Regions from separate parts of the Nocardia sp. NPDC059240 genome, predicted to be linked through region 1. Evidence: riboswitches for the same ligand, from Rfam matches in the RefSeq annotation. Region 1 holds a riboswitch; each other region holds the start of a gene.
The links. Region 1 has a riboswitch for magnesium ahead of ACFXHA_RS19950 (stealth conserved region 3 domain-containing protein). Riboswitches for the same ligand answer to the same signal wherever they lie in the genome.
Positions count from the first base shown of each region.

Region 2: linked by a shared signal. The riboswitch ahead of ACFXHA_RS00435 (MgtC/SapB family protein) and the one ahead of ACFXHA_RS19950 (stealth conserved region 3 domain-containing protein) in region 1 are both predicted to bind magnesium.
Region 3: linked by a shared signal. The riboswitch ahead of ACFXHA_RS16460 (NRAMP family divalent metal transporter) and the one ahead of ACFXHA_RS19950 (stealth conserved region 3 domain-containing protein) in region 1 are both predicted to bind magnesium.
Region 4: linked by a shared signal. The riboswitch ahead of ACFXHA_RS26385 (hypothetical protein) and the one ahead of ACFXHA_RS19950 (stealth conserved region 3 domain-containing protein) in region 1 are both predicted to bind magnesium.

Region 1 covers NZ_JBHZAC010000005.1:257,599-261,807, forward strand. Annotated here, with positions in the region: gene ACFXHA_RS19940 (FUSC family protein) at 1-1,144, shown strand, start outside; gene ACFXHA_RS19945 (hypothetical protein) at 1,155-2,066, opposite strand; M-box (ykoK) riboswitch at 2,318-2,496, shown strand; gene ACFXHA_RS19950 (stealth conserved region 3 domain-containing protein) at 2,573-3,943, shown strand; gene ACFXHA_RS19955 (Nramp family divalent metal transporter) at 3,956-4,209, opposite strand, start outside.
Region 2 covers NZ_JBHZAC010000001.1:91,950-96,158, reverse strand. Annotated here, with positions in the region: gene ACFXHA_RS00450 (hypothetical protein) at 347-745, shown strand; gene ACFXHA_RS00445 (TetR/AcrR family transcriptional regulator) at 824-1,450, shown strand; gene ACFXHA_RS00440 (VOC family protein) at 1,471-1,950, opposite strand; M-box (ykoK) riboswitch at 2,110-2,283, shown strand; gene ACFXHA_RS00435 (MgtC/SapB family protein) at 2,503-3,216, shown strand; gene ACFXHA_RS00430 (ABC transporter permease) at 3,213-4,209, shown strand, end outside.
Region 3 covers NZ_JBHZAC010000004.1:387,422-391,630, forward strand. Annotated here, with positions in the region: gene ACFXHA_RS16450 (APC family permease) at 1-1,094, shown strand, start outside; gene ACFXHA_RS16455 (hypothetical protein) at 1,150-1,869, opposite strand; M-box (ykoK) riboswitch at 2,159-2,338, shown strand; gene ACFXHA_RS16460 (NRAMP family divalent metal transporter) at 2,703-4,209, shown strand, end outside.
Region 4 covers NZ_JBHZAC010000007.1:277,410-281,618, forward strand. Annotated here, with positions in the region: gene ACFXHA_RS26375 (nitrate/sulfonate/bicarbonate ABC transporter ATP-binding protein) at 1-139, opposite strand, end outside; gene ACFXHA_RS26380 (ABC transporter permease) at 153-1,910, opposite strand; gene ACFXHA_RS26385 (hypothetical protein) at 1,921-2,619, opposite strand; M-box (ykoK) riboswitch at 2,979-3,151, opposite strand; gene ACFXHA_RS26390 (DUF3558 family protein) at 3,249-3,773, shown strand; gene ACFXHA_RS26395 (DUF3558 domain-containing protein) at 3,773-4,209, shown strand, end outside.

The DNA.
Region 1 (4,209 bases):
ACTGGCGACTGTGCTCGGCTGGCCCGCGGCCGGAGTGGCCGGCTCGATGGTCGTCTCCATGTCCGGGTGGTTGTGGCATCCGAACAAGCCGCAGCAAGACGCGGTCGCCGCCGCCATCGCCGCGATCGACCGGTCTCTCGAACGACCGGCCGTGGCCGATCGGCAGGAAGCCACCGCGGCACTCGTCGCGGCCTGGGCCGCCCTGCACGACGCGGGCACCGTCGCGATACCCGAGGATCCACTCGTGACGGCCTTACTCGCCGCCAATCGCCGGTTCGCGGGAGTCGTGAACCCCGATTTCCTCCCCAACGACACCGCGATCCCGCTGTCGCGACCCGGGCCCGGCTACCTCCTCGCCCGGACCTGGTCACCGCACTCGAGGGCGACGATCACCACCGCACGACTCGTCGTCGCGGCGACGCTGGCGGCCGTGCTGTGCACCGCGCTGCCGCTGGACCGGCCCGATTGGGCGATCCTGACGGTCGCGCTCGTCCTCGGTGGTGCGCCCGCACGTGCGGACGGGACCATCCGGGCGCTGCACCGATTGGCGGGCACCGTACTCGGCATCGGCGTGCTCGGCGGCCTGATCCGACTGTCTCCCAGCGGATTCTGGGTCATCGTCGTGCTCACCGTGCTGCTGTTTCTCATCGACTTCCTGGCCGCCGGGAACTACGCGCTCGCCGCCGCGTTCATCACTCCCGCCGCACTGCTGGTCGGCGTGCGCGGTGATCTCACCGGCGACCTCACCCCGCTGCTGCGCGATCGCCTGCTCGAGACTGCGATCGGCGCGGCGCTCGCCATCGCGGCGCTCTGGCTGATCGCTCCGCGCGCGCATCGTCGCGGCATGCTGTGGATGCAGGGTCGCGTCTCTGCCGCCTCGGCGAAACTGCTTGCACTGCTGCGCGATACCCCACCCGACAACCCGCGCGCCATGCGCCTGCGCCGCGATCTGCAATACGAACTCGCCGGCGCCGCGGTCGCCATCACCGTCGCCGCTCGCACCGAGCCGGCCTGGACTCGCACCCATCGGGACGAATACCTGCGTCGTGAACGCCACGGTGTCGCCCTGCTGATCGCCTGCTGGCACACCCCGCCCGGCCACCTGCTCACCGGCATCGACGAGCGAATGCCGGACCTGCCGTGAACACCGGGCGCTAGGCGACCGTGGTGGATGGCGCCGTGCGCAGCACGGTGAGACCGGCGGTGACGGCGGAACCGGCTGCGCTCCAGCTGATTCCGGCGGGTTGAGTGGTGAGGACGACCACCAGGTAGCGCAGGGGCTGGTTGGGAGCGGCCGCCACGAGGCCGGTGGTGTTCATGGTCGTGGAGGCGTTCATCATCATCCACCCCTGTTTGACCGCGGTGGGGACACCGGGAAAGACGGTGGGGATGCCGAAGGACTGGTCGGTGCCGTCGGCGGCGATTCGGGTGCTGTGGAGCAGGCCGTTCAGGATGACCTGGCGGTCCGGTTCCGGGACCGCGGTGGTGAGGTAGTGGTAGATGGCGACGACATCCGCCGGGGTGGTGCGGGTTTCGCCCCATTCCGAGGAGTCCTCCGGCAGTTGGGTACCGGTGAGACCGATCCGGTCGATCATGCGGCTCACGATGTCGGTGCCGCCGCCCGTACACCACAGCTCGTCGGCGATGTCGTCGTCACTGGTCGCGAGCATGCGTTCCAGCCGGGCGGGGTCGGCTGAATTCGCTTGCGGGCCTTGGCCGTGCAGGGCATCGAGCGCGATCAGCAATTTGACCACGGATGCGGTGTAGAACGACTGATCGGCGCCGAGGGCCGCGACCACACTGCCGGTACCGGTGTCGATGACATCGATGCCGACTTCGGTACCGGGAGAGGCGTCCTGGATCGCGGACTGCATCTGCCGGGCCAGTTCCGCGGGTGGCAACGTGGCCGGAACCGCGGGCCACGCGGGACTCGCAGGCGCGGCCGACGCCGCGAGGGGCGCGGCCTGCGCGGCGACGAAGGCGAGCAGGCCCGCCGCGACACTCAGCCGCCACGGCCGAAATGCGCTGGTGGGGCGCGCGATCGCGCCGGCGGTATGGATGCGCATGAGTATTGCTTTCGTGCTTCGAGTCGGGATTTGTGGTGCACGAATTCGCGGCCTGCCGACTACGCAGGTCGCATCGGAATTCGTTGTTTCGCTAGCCCCTCAGATCAGGGCTGCGGCACTGCATGACATTTCCCGTTGTCCGGGAAGTCACCCGACTGAATTGGGCAGTAGCTTGACATCACATGTATTGGAAGTCAATCCGTGTGACCGCCCTTACCGGCGCGCCTACTGCCGATGTGGCTATAGTTTGTGGTGCACCTCGTTAGGTGAGGCTCCTTTTCGAACACAGGCCACTGATCTCACGACGTCGAGAGACGCCCAAGATCAGGACAGATCTTCCCGGCTTAAGGGTTGATCCCAAGTGGCTTCCCGCCGAATTTCCGGTCGGGATACGTCGTTCAGTGCCGAAGCTCAACGTGTGGGGTTGCGCGCGGCACATGGGCTTTCGCGCAAACACTCCTTCGTGCGTTCACTGAGACCTGTCCAGTCCCTAGGTAGGTGTACGAATGAAGAACCTGATGACCTGCGTTCCGGTGGCCGGAGGCGGCACCGAGCGGACCCCGGTGGAGAATCTGCTGCTCACCCGCGGTGTCCTGCTGGCGAACAATATCCGTTTCCTGCTGATCAGGACCGCGGACGGCACCCCTGCGCTCGCGCTGGGCGAGCAGTTCCGGGGACTGGTGGCGCCGCTGCTGCGCGTCGACGGCGGCCCGGGCGCCATCACGATCGAGTACTGGGATTTCGGCCCCGAGGAAGTGCGTTGTCCACGCCCGAATGCCTTGACCCGCACCAGTTTTCCCGCCGCCGACCTGGAACTGTCCACGATCCGGCGGTTCGGCTGCGACTGGGTGTCGCCCGAGGGGATGTTCGAGCCGCACGCCGGCGATATCGGATTCCCCATCGACCTCGTGTTCTCCTGGGTCGACGGCAATGACCCGGCGCTGGCCGCGCGACGCACCGCGGCCGCGGTCGGCGTCGCTTTCGGCGAGGGCGACGCCGCACCGGCGCGCACCCGACAGATCGATGAGCTGCGCTTCGCGCTGCGATCCGTGCACGAATACGCGCCGTGGGTGCGCCGCATCTTCATCGCCACCGATTCGACGCCGCCGCGCTGGCTCGCCGACGATCCGAAGGTGACGATTGTTCGTGCGGCAGAACACTTTTCGGATCCGAGCAGCCTGCCGACCTTCAACTCGCACGCGATCGAGTCACAGCTGCAACACATTCCGGGGTTGAGCGAGCACTTCATCTACGCCAACGACGACATGTTCTTCGGGCGTCCCGTGTCGCCGGAGATGTTCTTCACCTCCGGTGGCATCAGCCGCTTCGTCGAATCCGATCTGCGCATCGGCACCGGGCCGAACACCGAGCAGCGCAGCGGATTCGAGAACGGGGCTCGCGTGAACCGGAAACTGCTGCAGGATCGATTCGGGCAGGTGATCACCCGCCACCTCGAACACGCGCCGACCCCGCTGCGCCGCAGCGTGCTGCTGGAGATGGAGCGGGAGTTCCCCGCGGATTTCGCCCGGACACAGGCCAGCCCGTTCCGCTCCAGCACCGATATCTCGGTGACGAACTCGCTCTTCCACTACTACGCCCTGCTGACCGGTCGCGCGGTACGGCACGAAACCGCGTGGGTGCGCTACGTCGACACCACGACCTTCGACGGGCTCGATCAGCTCGGCATCCTGTCGGTGCGCCGCGACGCGGACTTCTTCTGCCTCAACGACAGCAGCTTCCCCGAGGTGGAGGAATCCCACCGCACGTCGCGGGTGCGGTGCTTCCTGGAGCACTACTTCCCCCGCCCCGCACCCTGGGAGCGCACCGCCGCCGAGCTGATCGACACGGCGGCGGAGTCCGGCACCTTCGCCGCGTAGCCGGGTGGGCGGTCAGCCTCGACCGAGCTGTACCGCCTTGACCACCAACAGGATCGCGCCGATCACGAGGTAGCCACGCAACGCCAGCATCCCGAGTTTGGTACCGGCCGACCAGGTGACCGGTTCGAGCAGGGCCAGGGGCGGCATCCGCCAATGTTCCTTCTCGGACCGGTCGAACACGGGGGCCGGGGCGGGAGCCGGGGCGCGCCGTTGCAGATAGCGCAGTACCCCGACCGTCACCACCGCGAGCACGGCCAGTGCGGCGG
Region 2 (4,209 bases), on a different contig from region 1:
ACGCGGGTGCGAGCCGCGGGGAAGCCGGCTCGCCGTGCCCGTCGGCGGGGGCGTCTGCGCGTTGCCGCTCCCCACTGATTCGGACAATCGGAACGTTAGCGGCACGTTAGCTATTCGGCGAATCGGACGGACGAATTAGGGGATCGTTAGGGGCGTCGAGGTTTTCGCGTCGATTGCGGCGAAACCCGTTGATTGCGGGCGATCATGGCGGCTGCCGCGGCGGCGGTCACTACCGGACGAGTAGTCCGATACGCGCGTGTCGGGTCCCCTGAACGCTGACACTTCCCTTATGCGCCAACGGCGTCGCAGATCCCGCATTCACCCTCATCTGGGGAGATGATCGACGATGATCCGGTCACGGAAGTCGGCCCTCACCGCATTCACCGCCTTCGCCGCCGCCGGCGCGGCACTCGTGCTCACCGCACCCGACGCCGGGGCGTACGTCACCAGCGTCACGGTGGCCACCGGTTCGAGCATCGGTGGCGGCTACGGCACCAACTGCTCCTACACGGTCACCGTGAACGGCAGTCCCAACGAATACGTCTGGCTCTACGACAGCGCGTCGGGCAGTTTCAACCCGCAGCAGTTCAGTCTCGGCACCGGCGGCACCGCCACCTCGAGCTGGACGCCGACGGCCAAGGGGCAGCACTATGTGCAGGCCTGGTCCTACAACGGGTCGCAGTGGGCGCTGGTGACAGTCGGCACCGGCATCAATCTGGGCAGCGCCTGCGTGGTCACCGGCTGACCCGCCTGCTCATCAATACCGATCGGTCCGGGGCCGGGTGTGCATGCCCGCCCGGCCCCGGGCATTACTCTTGACCCGGTGCAGACCGAGCAACCGCCCTCCGACGCCGAGCCCCGCATCTGGGGTGGAACGACCCTCACCGAACGCCGTGAGGCGCGCCGGACCGCGCTGCTCGAGGCCGCACTGGATCTGATCGGCGAATCCGGGGCGGGCGCGGTCACCATGCGCGCGGTCTGCCGCCGCGCCACCCTGACCGACCGCTACTTCTACGAATCCTTCGCCAGCCGAGACGAACTGCTCGACGTGCTCTACCGGCAGATCGCCGAGGAGTTCCTGGATCCGATGACCGCCTTCGCCGTCGTCGACGATCCGGTGCGCGACCGCATGCTGTCGGAAACCTTGGTGGACAAGGTCCTCGAGGATCCGCGTAAATCGCGGCTGTTCCTGGTGGAGCCGTATTCCTCGACGGGGCTGGGGCAGACCACGATCGCGGTCATGCCCGCCTTCACCCGGCTGATCCAGGACCACCTCTTCGCCCATATCGACGATCCCGTGCAGCGGCGGCTGGCAGCGGTCACCATGGCCTCGGGCAACGCGGGCATGTTCTCGGCCTGGCTCAACGGCACGCTGCGCGCCACGCGTGAGCAGATCGTGGATCACCTGGTCGAGACCATCGACGCCTATCGCGGTGTGTATCGCGGCTGAAGTCCGCGAATTACGCCGGTTCAGGCCGCATCGGTCGGCATCTCGAAGTCGGAGGGCAGGCCGAGATATTGGGCCAGTGGCGGTCCGCCGCGGCCGAATTCGACCAGTTCGAGGCGCAATCCGTCGGCGGTGCGGTGGTAGTAGACACCGGGCTCGGTGTCGCCGTGCAGCACGACGGCGCTCGCCTCGAGAGGGAAGCCTTGCGCGGCCATCCGTTCGGATTCGGCTCGCGCGTCCGCGGCCCAGTAGCCGATGTGGTGCAGGCCGAGGGTATCCCACACCGTGCCCGGAGTGCGTTGCAGCAGTTCGATATACGGCGGCCCCTGCCGCGAGATGGTCATCCGGGGTGCGGTATCGGCCGGGTCGCCGGGCCCGGACTGATGCCCGCTGGGCACGATCGGTCCCCAGTCGGAGCCCAGCAGTTCGCTGAGTTCGTCCATGGCTGCGCGAAGATCGCTGACCACCACTCCGAGGTGGTAGCCGACGTTGATGATGGGCATCTGCGAGCTCCTCTGTTCGGGGTTCGGACCTGCCCACCGTAACAATCCGACCGATCGGTCGGAATAATGATGGGAGCTGGTTCACGCGAACACCTCCATCGCGACGGCGGTCACATCGATTTGCCGATCGACGGGCACGGGTGTTTACTCATCGCCGCAAGGTGCCGTCGTTAGCTGAGGCTCCTTCACGGATACAGGCCGGCGATCCCGAACGTCGAGAGACGCCCCGGATCAGGACAGGTTGCCCCGAGTTAAGGGGTAGCCCCGACCGGCTCCCACCCGCGGGTGGGTTTACGCCGTGGAGTGCTGAACGTCTTACGAGGGGTGGTACCCGAATCGGCGGTTTTCGCCGTTCCCACTCCCCTGGCATGTGTATGCGCTGTGCCGAGGAGGTGGTGGTCGTGCCCGATGGACCGTATCGAAGTCCGTTAGCCAATCGTTCACTCGGCGACACCGCTGCAATCCCTCGCCCGCTACCGCACGCCCTGTAGCGTCCGATCGGGAGCGTCTGATCTGTAGCGTGCGCCGTCCTCCCCTGTTTCGGAGAATGCAATGACCACGTGGGAAATGCTGCTGCGCCTCGGCACCGGTGTCGGGTTGGGTGCGGTGATCGGGTTCGAGCGCCAGTTCCGGGCGCGGATGGCCGGATTGCGCACCAACGCGCTCGTCGCCGCCGGGGCGACACTGTTCGTGCTGTTGTCCGCGCACGGCTTCAGCGGGCGCGACGCCGATCCGACTCGTGTTGCGGCACAGATCGTTTCGGGTATCGGGTTCCTGGGCGCGGGTGTCATCCTGCGCGACGGGTTCAATATCCGCGGGCTCAATACCGCCGCCACCCTGTGGTGTGCGGCCGCGGTGGGCGCGTTGGCGGGTGCGGGTATGTATCCGACCGCGGTGGCGGGCACGGTGGCGGTGGTCGTGGTGAACACCGCGCTGCGCACGGTGGCGCGCACGGTGGATCGTCCGGTGACCGACGGTCCCGAGGCGCAGGTCGCCCTGTATGCGTTCACCGCCGACACCGATGACGACCACGAGGCGCATGTGCGGGCGCTGCTGGTGCAGTCGTTGACGCGCACCGACTTTCAGCTCAATTCGATCTCGAGCCACGACACCAAACCCGGGCGGGTGCAGGTGCGTGCGGAGTTGACCGGGGACCGGCGCGACGATCGGCAGATGGAGGCGGCGGTGAGCCGGTTGAGCTTGGAGCCGTCGGTGACCAGTGTCGGGTGGCGCACGGTTCCGATGCCGGTGGAGGACGAGCAGTGAACGCGTCACTGCGGTCGTATCCCACCCGCGGCGTGCTGGATAGGCCGCGCTCGCGGTGGGCGGATATCGCGGTGTTCGCGGGCGCGGCCATTCTGATCTGGCTGATCGTGCGGGTCTCGGCGGGCATGCACGTGCCCTTCGACGAGAATTCCGCGCCCACAACGGTGTCCACCGATCCGGGTGAGCTGCCCTACTATGCCGCGCGGTCACTGTTGCGCATGCTGCTGGCCCTGGGACTGTCGATCCTGTTCACCTTCGTCTACGCGACCGCGGCCGCGCGGCTGCCGCGGGCGGAGAAAGTGCTGCTGCCGCTGCTCGACATTCTGCAGTCGGTGCCGATCCTGGGCTTCCTGTCGGTGACGGTGACGGGGTTCATCGCCCTGTTCCCGGGTTCCTCGCTGGGCCTCGAGTGCGCCTCGATCTTCGCGATCTTCACCTCGCAGGCGTGGAACATGACCTTCGCGTTCCACCACAGCCTGGTCTCGCAGCCGCGTGAACTCGATGAGGCCGCCCGGAATCTGAGACTCTCACGCTGGCAACGGTTCTGGCGGGTCGATGTCCCCTCGGGCATGTTCCCGCTGGTGTGGAACGCGATGATGAGTTTCGGCGGCGGCTGGTTCTTCCTGACCGCGGCCGAAGCCATCAGCGTCAACAACCGCCAGTACGTATTGCCGGGCATCGGCTCGTATGTCGCCACCGCCAACGCCGATTCGCAGATCGGGCGGGTGTTGCTGGCCATCGCCGTGATGGTCGTGATGATCATCGGGCTCAATGTACTGTTCTGGCGGCCGCTCACGGTGTGGGCGGAGCGATTCCGCATGGAGGACACCGAATCCGCGGACGCGCCGCGCAGCCTGATGCTGGATCTGTTGCGCCGCAGCCATGTTCCCGGGCTGCTGGGCCGGGCGCTCGGGCCGCTGGTGTACCCGATCGACCGGTTCATGGGTCTGTTCGGGCTGGCCGAGCATCCGCTGTATGTGGCCCCGGCGCGGC
Region 3 (4,209 bases), on a different contig from region 1:
CGCTGGTGAACGGGGTCCTGATCATCGCGGTGATCGCACTCGGCACCGGCGACTATCTCAGCGTCGCGATTCCCAGTCTCGGCGGGAAATGGGTCGGCGTGGGTGTCATCGCGGTGACCACGGTGGTCGCGCTGCTCAATATCAAGGCGAACGCCTGGGTCACCGGAGTCTTTCTGTGCGTGGAGGTTTCGGCCATCGCGGTACTCGTCGCGCTGGGCGCGACACATGTCGAGCGCGGTCCGGCCACCTTCGTGCACGCGCAGACCATCGGCTCGGACGGCCTGGCGAACGTGGGCATCGGATCCCTGGCGACGCTCATCCCGGTGGCGTTGTTCGCCTACAACGGTTACGGCGCGGCGGTCTACTACGCGGAGGAGACGCGCAACGCCACCCGCACGATCGGCCGCGTGATCATGATCTGCCTGGCTGCCACGGTCGCCATCGAGATCCTGCCGCTGGCCGCCGTGGTGCTGGGCGCGCCGTCGCTCACCGACCTGCTGCACAGCGACGCACCGATGAACTACTTCCTCACCGCCCGTGGCGGTTCGGCGGTGAATACCGCGGTGAGCGTGGGGATCGCGATCGCCATCGTGAACGCCGTCATCGCGATCATCCTGCAGATCGCGCGCCTGCTGTTCGCCTCGGCCCGCGATCGCAGCTGGCCGGATCCGATCGATCGGGCCCTGGGCGCGGTGCATCCGCGCCTGCACACCCCGGTGGTGGCGACCCTGGTGGTGGGTGCGCTCGCGGTGCTGGCCGCCGCACTGCTGCCGATGCACTGGCTCATCGTGGCCACCGGTGCGGGTCTGGTGCTGGTGTATCTGTTCGTGGCGCTCTCGGCGCTGCGAATCCGGCTGGCAGGCAGCGAGATCCGGGGTGGCTATCGCATGCCGTTGTGGCCGTTGCCGCCGGTGATCGTCATCGCGGTGATGCTCTACTCGGCCTACAGCCTGGGCCGCGACGACTGGCAGCAGATCGCGTTCGCGGCGGCGGCCATGGCCGCGGGCTACCTGTACTACGCGCTCTACCTGCATCCGAAGCGCGCTGAGCGCTGGACCCTGCCCGACCCGATCCACGAAGACGGCCCGGCATAGACGAAGGCCCCGGTCGCGCCCTCATCGACACGACCGGGGCCCGAGCCCACGGCGACTACTTCGTCGGAGCCGGGACGAAGGGCTGGTTGATGGTGGTGAAGTACTGGACAGCGGCGGCGATGGCGACGGGGGCCGTGACGAGGATCATGCCCGCGATCGCACCCAGGGCGCCCATGGCCGCGGCACCCGCGAGGCAGCCGACGACGGCACCCGGCAGGAAGAAGAACAGACCGCCGATAATGCCGGTGGCCAGCGACGCGCCGGCTCCCACGGCGATGCCGCCCAGGGCACACCCGACGGCCGCGCCGCCGATGCCGCCGACCAGCGTGCCGATGGTCGCGCCGACGGAGATGGTGTCCTTCATGCGGTTCCAGGCCGCCTGCTCACGGTCGTACGGAGTCTTCCACGGAGCGGTGTCCTCGAACGGCAGGGCGACCGGCTGATAGACGGCGTGCTGCATATCGAACTGCGGTGTCAGAGTGGCGGTCAGGCCACGGATTTCGGCCGCGATGGGGAATACGAAATCGTCGACACGGAAGGTGAGTTCTTGTCCAGCAACTACCGAGCCATCGGCACCGTGGATCTTGAAGACGCCGTTGTCGACGTCCATGGATCCGATATCGGTGGTGATGGTCGCGGTCCGGTCGGTGGCCGATGCCGTGTAGTGGATGGCACCCACATCACCGGTGGTGGGATCGGCATTCACCGTTCCCGCTGTAATTGCTGTGACGGCGGCCACCAATGCGGTAACCGCGGCTAATCCGCTCTTGCGCACTTGATTTACCTCGATTTAATAGGCCCGCGTCATCAGAACTCATCGCAGGTTCAGTTATTGACAAGCAAACTTTAAGTCTGTTCTCAGGGGCAGCAATGGACATTTGCCCTTTAGTGACTCGATACACATATTCAGACCCCGTTGCGCGGCGAATATTCTTGCCGTTCACCTGGATTTCAAAAAGGGGTCACCGACACCGTCCGCGGACCGGCTTGCGGCGCAAGAAGATTCCGGAGAACCGACCGGACCGGATTTGACAACGTCCAGGACCAGGCCCACCATTGCTCAGTCAGCACCTCGCTAGGCGAGGCTCCTGTACGAACACAGGCCACTGATCCGACGACGTCGAGAGACGCCCAGGGTTAGGACAGATCACCCCGGATTAAGGGGTGATCCGAAGTGGCTTCCCCGGGCCGCGAGCCCCCGGATACGTCGTGCAGTGCCGAAGCTCTGACGAGAGGGGTGCGGGGCGACGCCACAGGTGTGTGCCCGAATCCCCTCTTGCCGTGCGCGATGCGACATCACAGGCGGTGACACGGTGGTCACCCGGCAGCGACGTCCCCGTACGTCCCGGCGGCAAGGAGGTGAGGGACGAACAATGAGTTCCGGCGATAGTCCGTATCCGAGTATGGATTTCCGAATCCCCACGTCCCCGGCTTGCCGCATTCCGGTCACCGGCTGATCCGTTCCCACACCGCTCCGCCCCGCGTCGTCCCGACGCCGGTCGCGGACCGACGTGTGCCTCGAACCGGTTCACCGTGCCCGAAATCGCTTGGCGGCCGGGTGTATTCCGCATGCCGATACACCCGATGATCGAAAGCGAGGGAAGGGCCATGGCCTTCTTCGCGAACGGCTCCCGCCGCTCCACCACCGTCGCCGCACCCGCCGGCGCAGTAGATGCCCGTCCCACCGGTGCTGTCATGGACAGTGCGCACGTCGGCGATATCGTCGGCGCGCTGGGCTCCATCGGCCAGCACGACACCCTCGAGGGCCGCACCCGCGGCCAGCGCCTGCGCATGCTGCTGGCCATCATCGGCCCCGGCCTGATCGTGATGGTCGGCGACAACGACGCCGGCGGCATCGCCACCTATGCGCAGGCCGGACAGAACTACGGCATGGCGCTGGTCTGGACGCTGGTGCTGCTCATCCCGGTGCTGTACGTGAACCAGGAGATGGTGGTGCGCCTCGGCGCGGTCGCCGGGGTCGGGCACGCGCGCTTGATCTTCGATCGGTTCGGCAAGTTCTGGGGCGCGTTCAGCGTGGGCGACCTGTTCATCGTGAACGCGCTGACCATCGTCACCGAGTTCATCGGTGTCTCGATGGCGCTCAACTATTTCGGCCTGCCCAAGGCGATCTCGGTGCCGCTGGCGGCGGTGACGCTGTTCGCCATGGTGGCGGGCGGCTCGTTCCGGCGCTGGGAGCGGTTCCTGTTCGGGCTGATCGCGCTGAACATCGTGATGTTCCCGCTGGCATTCCTGGTGCACCCCAAGGTCTCCGAGGTGGCGCACGGGTTCCTGCCGTCCTTCCCGGGCGGGCTGAACTCGACGCTGCTGCTGCTCATCGTCTCCATCGTCGGCACCACGGTCGCGCCCTGGCAGCTGTTCTTCCAGCAGTCCAATATCGTCGACAAGCGCATCACGCCGCGCTGGATCCGCTACGAGCGCATCGATCTGTGGGTCGGCATCGTGGTCGTCATGGTCGGCGCGGTGGCCATCATGGCCGCGGCGGCCTTCGGTCTCGCGGGCACCGACGCGGTCGGCAACTTCACCGACGCCGGGGCTGTGGCCCAGTCCCTGCACGATCACATGGGCACCACGGTCGGCGCGCTGTTCGCCATGCTGCTGTTGGATGCCTCGCTGATCGGCGCGAACGCGGTCGGCCTGGCCACCACGTACGCCCTCGGCGACACCCTCGGCAAGCGGCACTCGCTGCACTGGAAGGTCAGTGAGGCACCGGCGTTCTACCTCGGTTACGCGGCGCTGCTGGCCGTCGCGGGCGCGGTGTCCTTCAGCCCCGACCATGTGCTGGGTCTGCTGACCCAGGGCGTGCAGGCGCTGGCCGGTGTCCTGCTGCCCTCGGCCACGGTGTTCCTGGTGCTGCTGTGCAATGACAAGGCGGTGCTCGGGCCGTGGGTGAACACGGTGCGCCAGAACATCGTCGCCGGAATCATCGTGTGGTCGCTGGTGCTGCTGTCGCTGGCGCTGACCGCGGCGGTGTTCTTCCCGGGTCTGTCCACGCTCACCATCGAGGTCGGTTTCGGTGTCGGCGCGCTGGTCGGCGTCCTCGGCGGGGCGGGCATGCTGATCGCCTGGCAGCGCGGCAAGCGCCGTGAAACCGAGC
Region 4 (4,209 bases), on a different contig from region 1:
AGCCGGATTTGCCGAGCAGCGCGACGATTTCGCCCTCCCGCAGTTCCATGCGGACATCGGACAGAACCGCCAGCTGTTCGCCGGACGGGTTGGTGAAGTTCTTGGTGACGCGATCCACGGTGATGACGGGTGCGGACATGGCGTCCTCCTTTCTAGACGAGCGCGTACCGGGTCTCGGCGGTGCGCTGTAGTCGCCGCCAGACCAGGCGGTTGATGGCCACGGTCACCACGGACATCACGAGCGTGCCGAGCAGCACCTTCGCGAATTGATCGTTGGTGGTGGCATTGGTGATGTACGCGCCCAGACCGAAGGCCTCCAGGTGCGTGCCGCCGGATTCGACGACCTCGCCGACGAGCGTGGCGTTCCACGCACCGCCGAACGCGGTGATCGCACCGACCACATAGCCGGGGGCGATCGCGGGCAGGATCAACGACTTCCAGCGTTCCCGCCCGTGCACGCCCAGATCGTCCATGGCCTCGCGCAGATCGGTGGGGATCTGCCCGGCGGCCGCGATCACGTTGAACAGCACGTACCACTGCGCGCCCAGCGCCATCAGCACGGTGCCGCCGATATTGAGCGAGATGCCGGTGTAGGTCAGTCCCGCGACCACGAAGATGTACAGGAACTGGGCCGGGAAACTCGCCATCACCTGCACCACCGGTTGCGCGAACCGGCAGATGCGCGGATTCATGCCGATCCACACGCCGACCGGCACCCACACGATGGTGGAGAAGACCAGCAGCACCGCCACCCGGCTGAGGCTGGCCAGACCCATCAGCGAGGCGGGCCCGAACTCGGCGAAACCGACTGTGCGCTCGAAGTATCGGGCCAGCGTCCACGCGCCCCAGCCCAGCGCCGCGAACAGCACGGCGAAGAACACCGCATCCCCGGCCAGGCTGCCGCGCTTGGCGTCGTAGGGCGAGCGGGTGGCGCGCCCGAAGATCCGCATGCTGCGATCGATGCCCTCGCCGACCGGCCGCAACCGGGTCGCGATCCGAGTGGGAATCGTGGTGCGCCGCAACAGATCCAGCACCAGACTGCGTGGAGCCTGCGCGGATTCGGTGTGCTCCACCCGGAATCGCTCCGACCAGGCCGTGAACGGCCGCCAGAACAGCACGTTCACCAGCACGATGGTGGCGACCATGACGACAGCGCCGATCATGAGCTTGCCGACCGCGGCCTCCGACGTCGCGGCGGCGATGAACGAACCCATGCCGGGCAGCGCCTGATCATTGCCGGACACGCTGATGACCTCCGAGGACGCCAGCATGAACCAGGCCCCGCCGAAACTCATCATGCCGTTCCAGACCATGGGGATCATGGCCGCGGGAATCTCGACCCGGGTCAGCCGCTGCCAGCGGGTCAGCCGCATCATGCGCGCCGATTCGTCCAGCTCACGCGGCATATTCCGGAGGGCCTGATAGTAGGCGAAGGTCATGTTCCAGGCCATCGCGGTGAAGATGGCGAACACGCACGCCGCCTCCGCGCCCAGATACGAGCCCGGGAACAGCGCGATGAACGCCGTCACCGTGATCGATACCAGCGCCAGCACCGGCACCGACTGCAGAATGTCGAGCAACGGGATGAGCACCTTCTCCGCGCGCCGGGAGTGCGCGGCCCACTGGCCGACGACGAGCGTGAAGATGAGGGACGCGACCAGCCCGGCGAACATCCGCAGCGTGGTGCGCGCCGCGTAGTAGGGCAGGTTCGCTGGATCGGTGGAGACGGTGTCGGGGCTGTCGCCCGGCATCCACGGCACCGAGATGTCGCGAAAGAGCTTGACCACCAACACCGTCAGCACCACGCCGGCGGCCAGCAGCAGATAGTCGGCCGGGCGCAGCCCGTTGCGGGCCCGGCGGACCTCGGGAGTTGTCTTGGGGCTGTTGGGGATTGCAATTTGCAGAGTCATGTCTGTTACCTCATTCGGCGGCCGGCGGCGCGTTCACGACATTGAAGAAGTGGATCGCCGACCCGATCAGCGCGGGCACGCCGATGAGCACGTTGAACACCACGACCCCCATGCCCGCGCCGATGACCGCCCCGGCCAGACAGCCGACGATCGCGCCCACCGGACCGGCCGCGACGGTGGTGAGTGCACCGGCGAACAGGCACCCGAGCGGGCCGCCGATGACGGCTCCGAGCAGTGTGGCCACCGCGACGGCCGCACCGATCTCGGTGTTGACGTGGCCCATCGCATTGTTGAAGCGATCCTCGGGGCTGTCGCTGTCGCTGATCGGACTCAGATCGAAGGTCCGCACGGGTGCGCCGACGGCCTGTTCGGTCTGGGCGCGCTCCTCGTCGGTGAGCGGCCGGGCCCGGTCGGGGCGCGGCGCGAGAACGGCCGTGTTGCCGTCGATTCGGGCATCGATCGGGTACATGGTGCCCTGCTTGGCCAGCTGCAACGGCAGCGAGCTCACGACGATCCCGGCGGGGTCGAGGATCTGCAGGCGGTCGTGATCGACCCGCAGCGAGCCCGCGTCGGTGTGCAGTTGGACCGTCCGATCGACGATCGTGGCCCGGGCCTCGATGGCCGCGGGTTCGGCGTGCGCGGTGGCGTGCGTGGTCAGCAGGGCGGCGCTGGTCAACGCGGCCAGCCAGGCGAACATGCGAATTCTCATCAGGATGGTGTCCCCTCATCTGCCGCCGCCCGGCACGGTATTGCGGGCAGCGGTGAATTCCGTCGCGCACGATTGCGCGGACGGCATATGGCATTGGCGGAATTCCGAATTCAGTCGGAAATCGGCATGCGAATATCACGGAACCGCGCAGTGTGCGGCACCGGAATATCGGTGGATTTACGCGCGTCGAGGCGACGCGACGTCGATATGTTTAGTGGCCCGCTCGCAGGCGGAGGGGCCGGCCCGGAGACTCCGGACTGTCAGAGGGCGTCATCTGGCTGCCCCGACCTCCTCAAACTGGTTGAACGCGATACGACAGCGCACACGGGGGAAGGTCGTCCGGCGAAACCGGAACGGGACGAACACCCTCTCGTCAGAGTTTTGGCACTGTGCGACGTATTCCGCTTCCGCGGGAAAGCCACTTTGGATAACCCCTTAATCCGGGGAAATCTGTCCTAACCTTGGGCGTCTCTCGACGTCGTCAGATCAGTGGCCTGTGTTCGTACAGGAGCCTCGCCTATCGAGGTGCGACATCGAACGTAGTTAATGTCCTGTGAATTGTCAAAATTCATATTCGATCGTGGCGTGGATCGCACGACCGGTGGCGTTCGCCTACGCTGGTCGGCGTGATGAGAGCGGTGGGCGTGGCGGCAGGGATCGCCCTGATCGGGGTGGCGGTCGCGGGCTGCGGCGGCACCTCGACGCCGCAGGCGGCCACGACCACGAGTGCCGCGCCCAAAGCGGTACTGGCGTCACCGAATACGATCGGGCTCTGCGGTGGGGTGTCGGACGCGGAGGTCGGGCGGCAGGCGGGGCTCGCCGATCCGGCTCGGGTGTCGGTGAATGCCCTGAGTTGCGTATGGCAGCCGGGCAGCGGTGGCGACGCGGTGATCTTCCACTGGTTCCGGGGCAGTTCGCTCGAGGAACGCCGCACCCAGGTGACCACCGGCAAGCCCGCCACCGTTCAGGTCGCGGGGCAGGCCGGGATCGAATGGCGGGACGCGAGCGGGTGTGAGGTGGCGGTCGCGTTCGGCGATACCGACTTCATCGACTGGACGGTGCGGCACACCGTGCCCGGCGGTTCGAACACCCAGTCCTGCCCGGGCGTCGAAGCGCTGGCCGCGGCCACGTTGCAACAGGCGGGACAGGGCTGATGGCACGCTGGTACTCCCGAATCGCGGTGGCGGCGTTGCTGATCGCCACGGTGACCGGCTGCTCGCACGGGGGCAAACAGGACGATGCGCGCGTGTCCTCGGATCCGAACTTCCTGGCCGGTTGCGGACCATTGGAAGATCAGAAGCTGGCGAGCGCCATCAATGTCACCGGTATGAAGCGGCTCAGCGAGCCCACCATCTGCGACTGGACCGCCGTCAACGCGGGCGGTGGTGCGGTCGACCTCACCTATGCCTGGCTGCGAGACGACACGCTTTCCCGCGAGGTTCAGGTCGCGGGCCAATTCGGTTACCAGATCGAACGATTGGTGGTCCGGAACTTCGGCGGCATGTACTGGCGCGATCCGAAGGATCCGGGCAGTTGCGCGGTGACGGTGGCCGATACCGGGACCGTCACCTGGTGGGTGCACAACCGCGA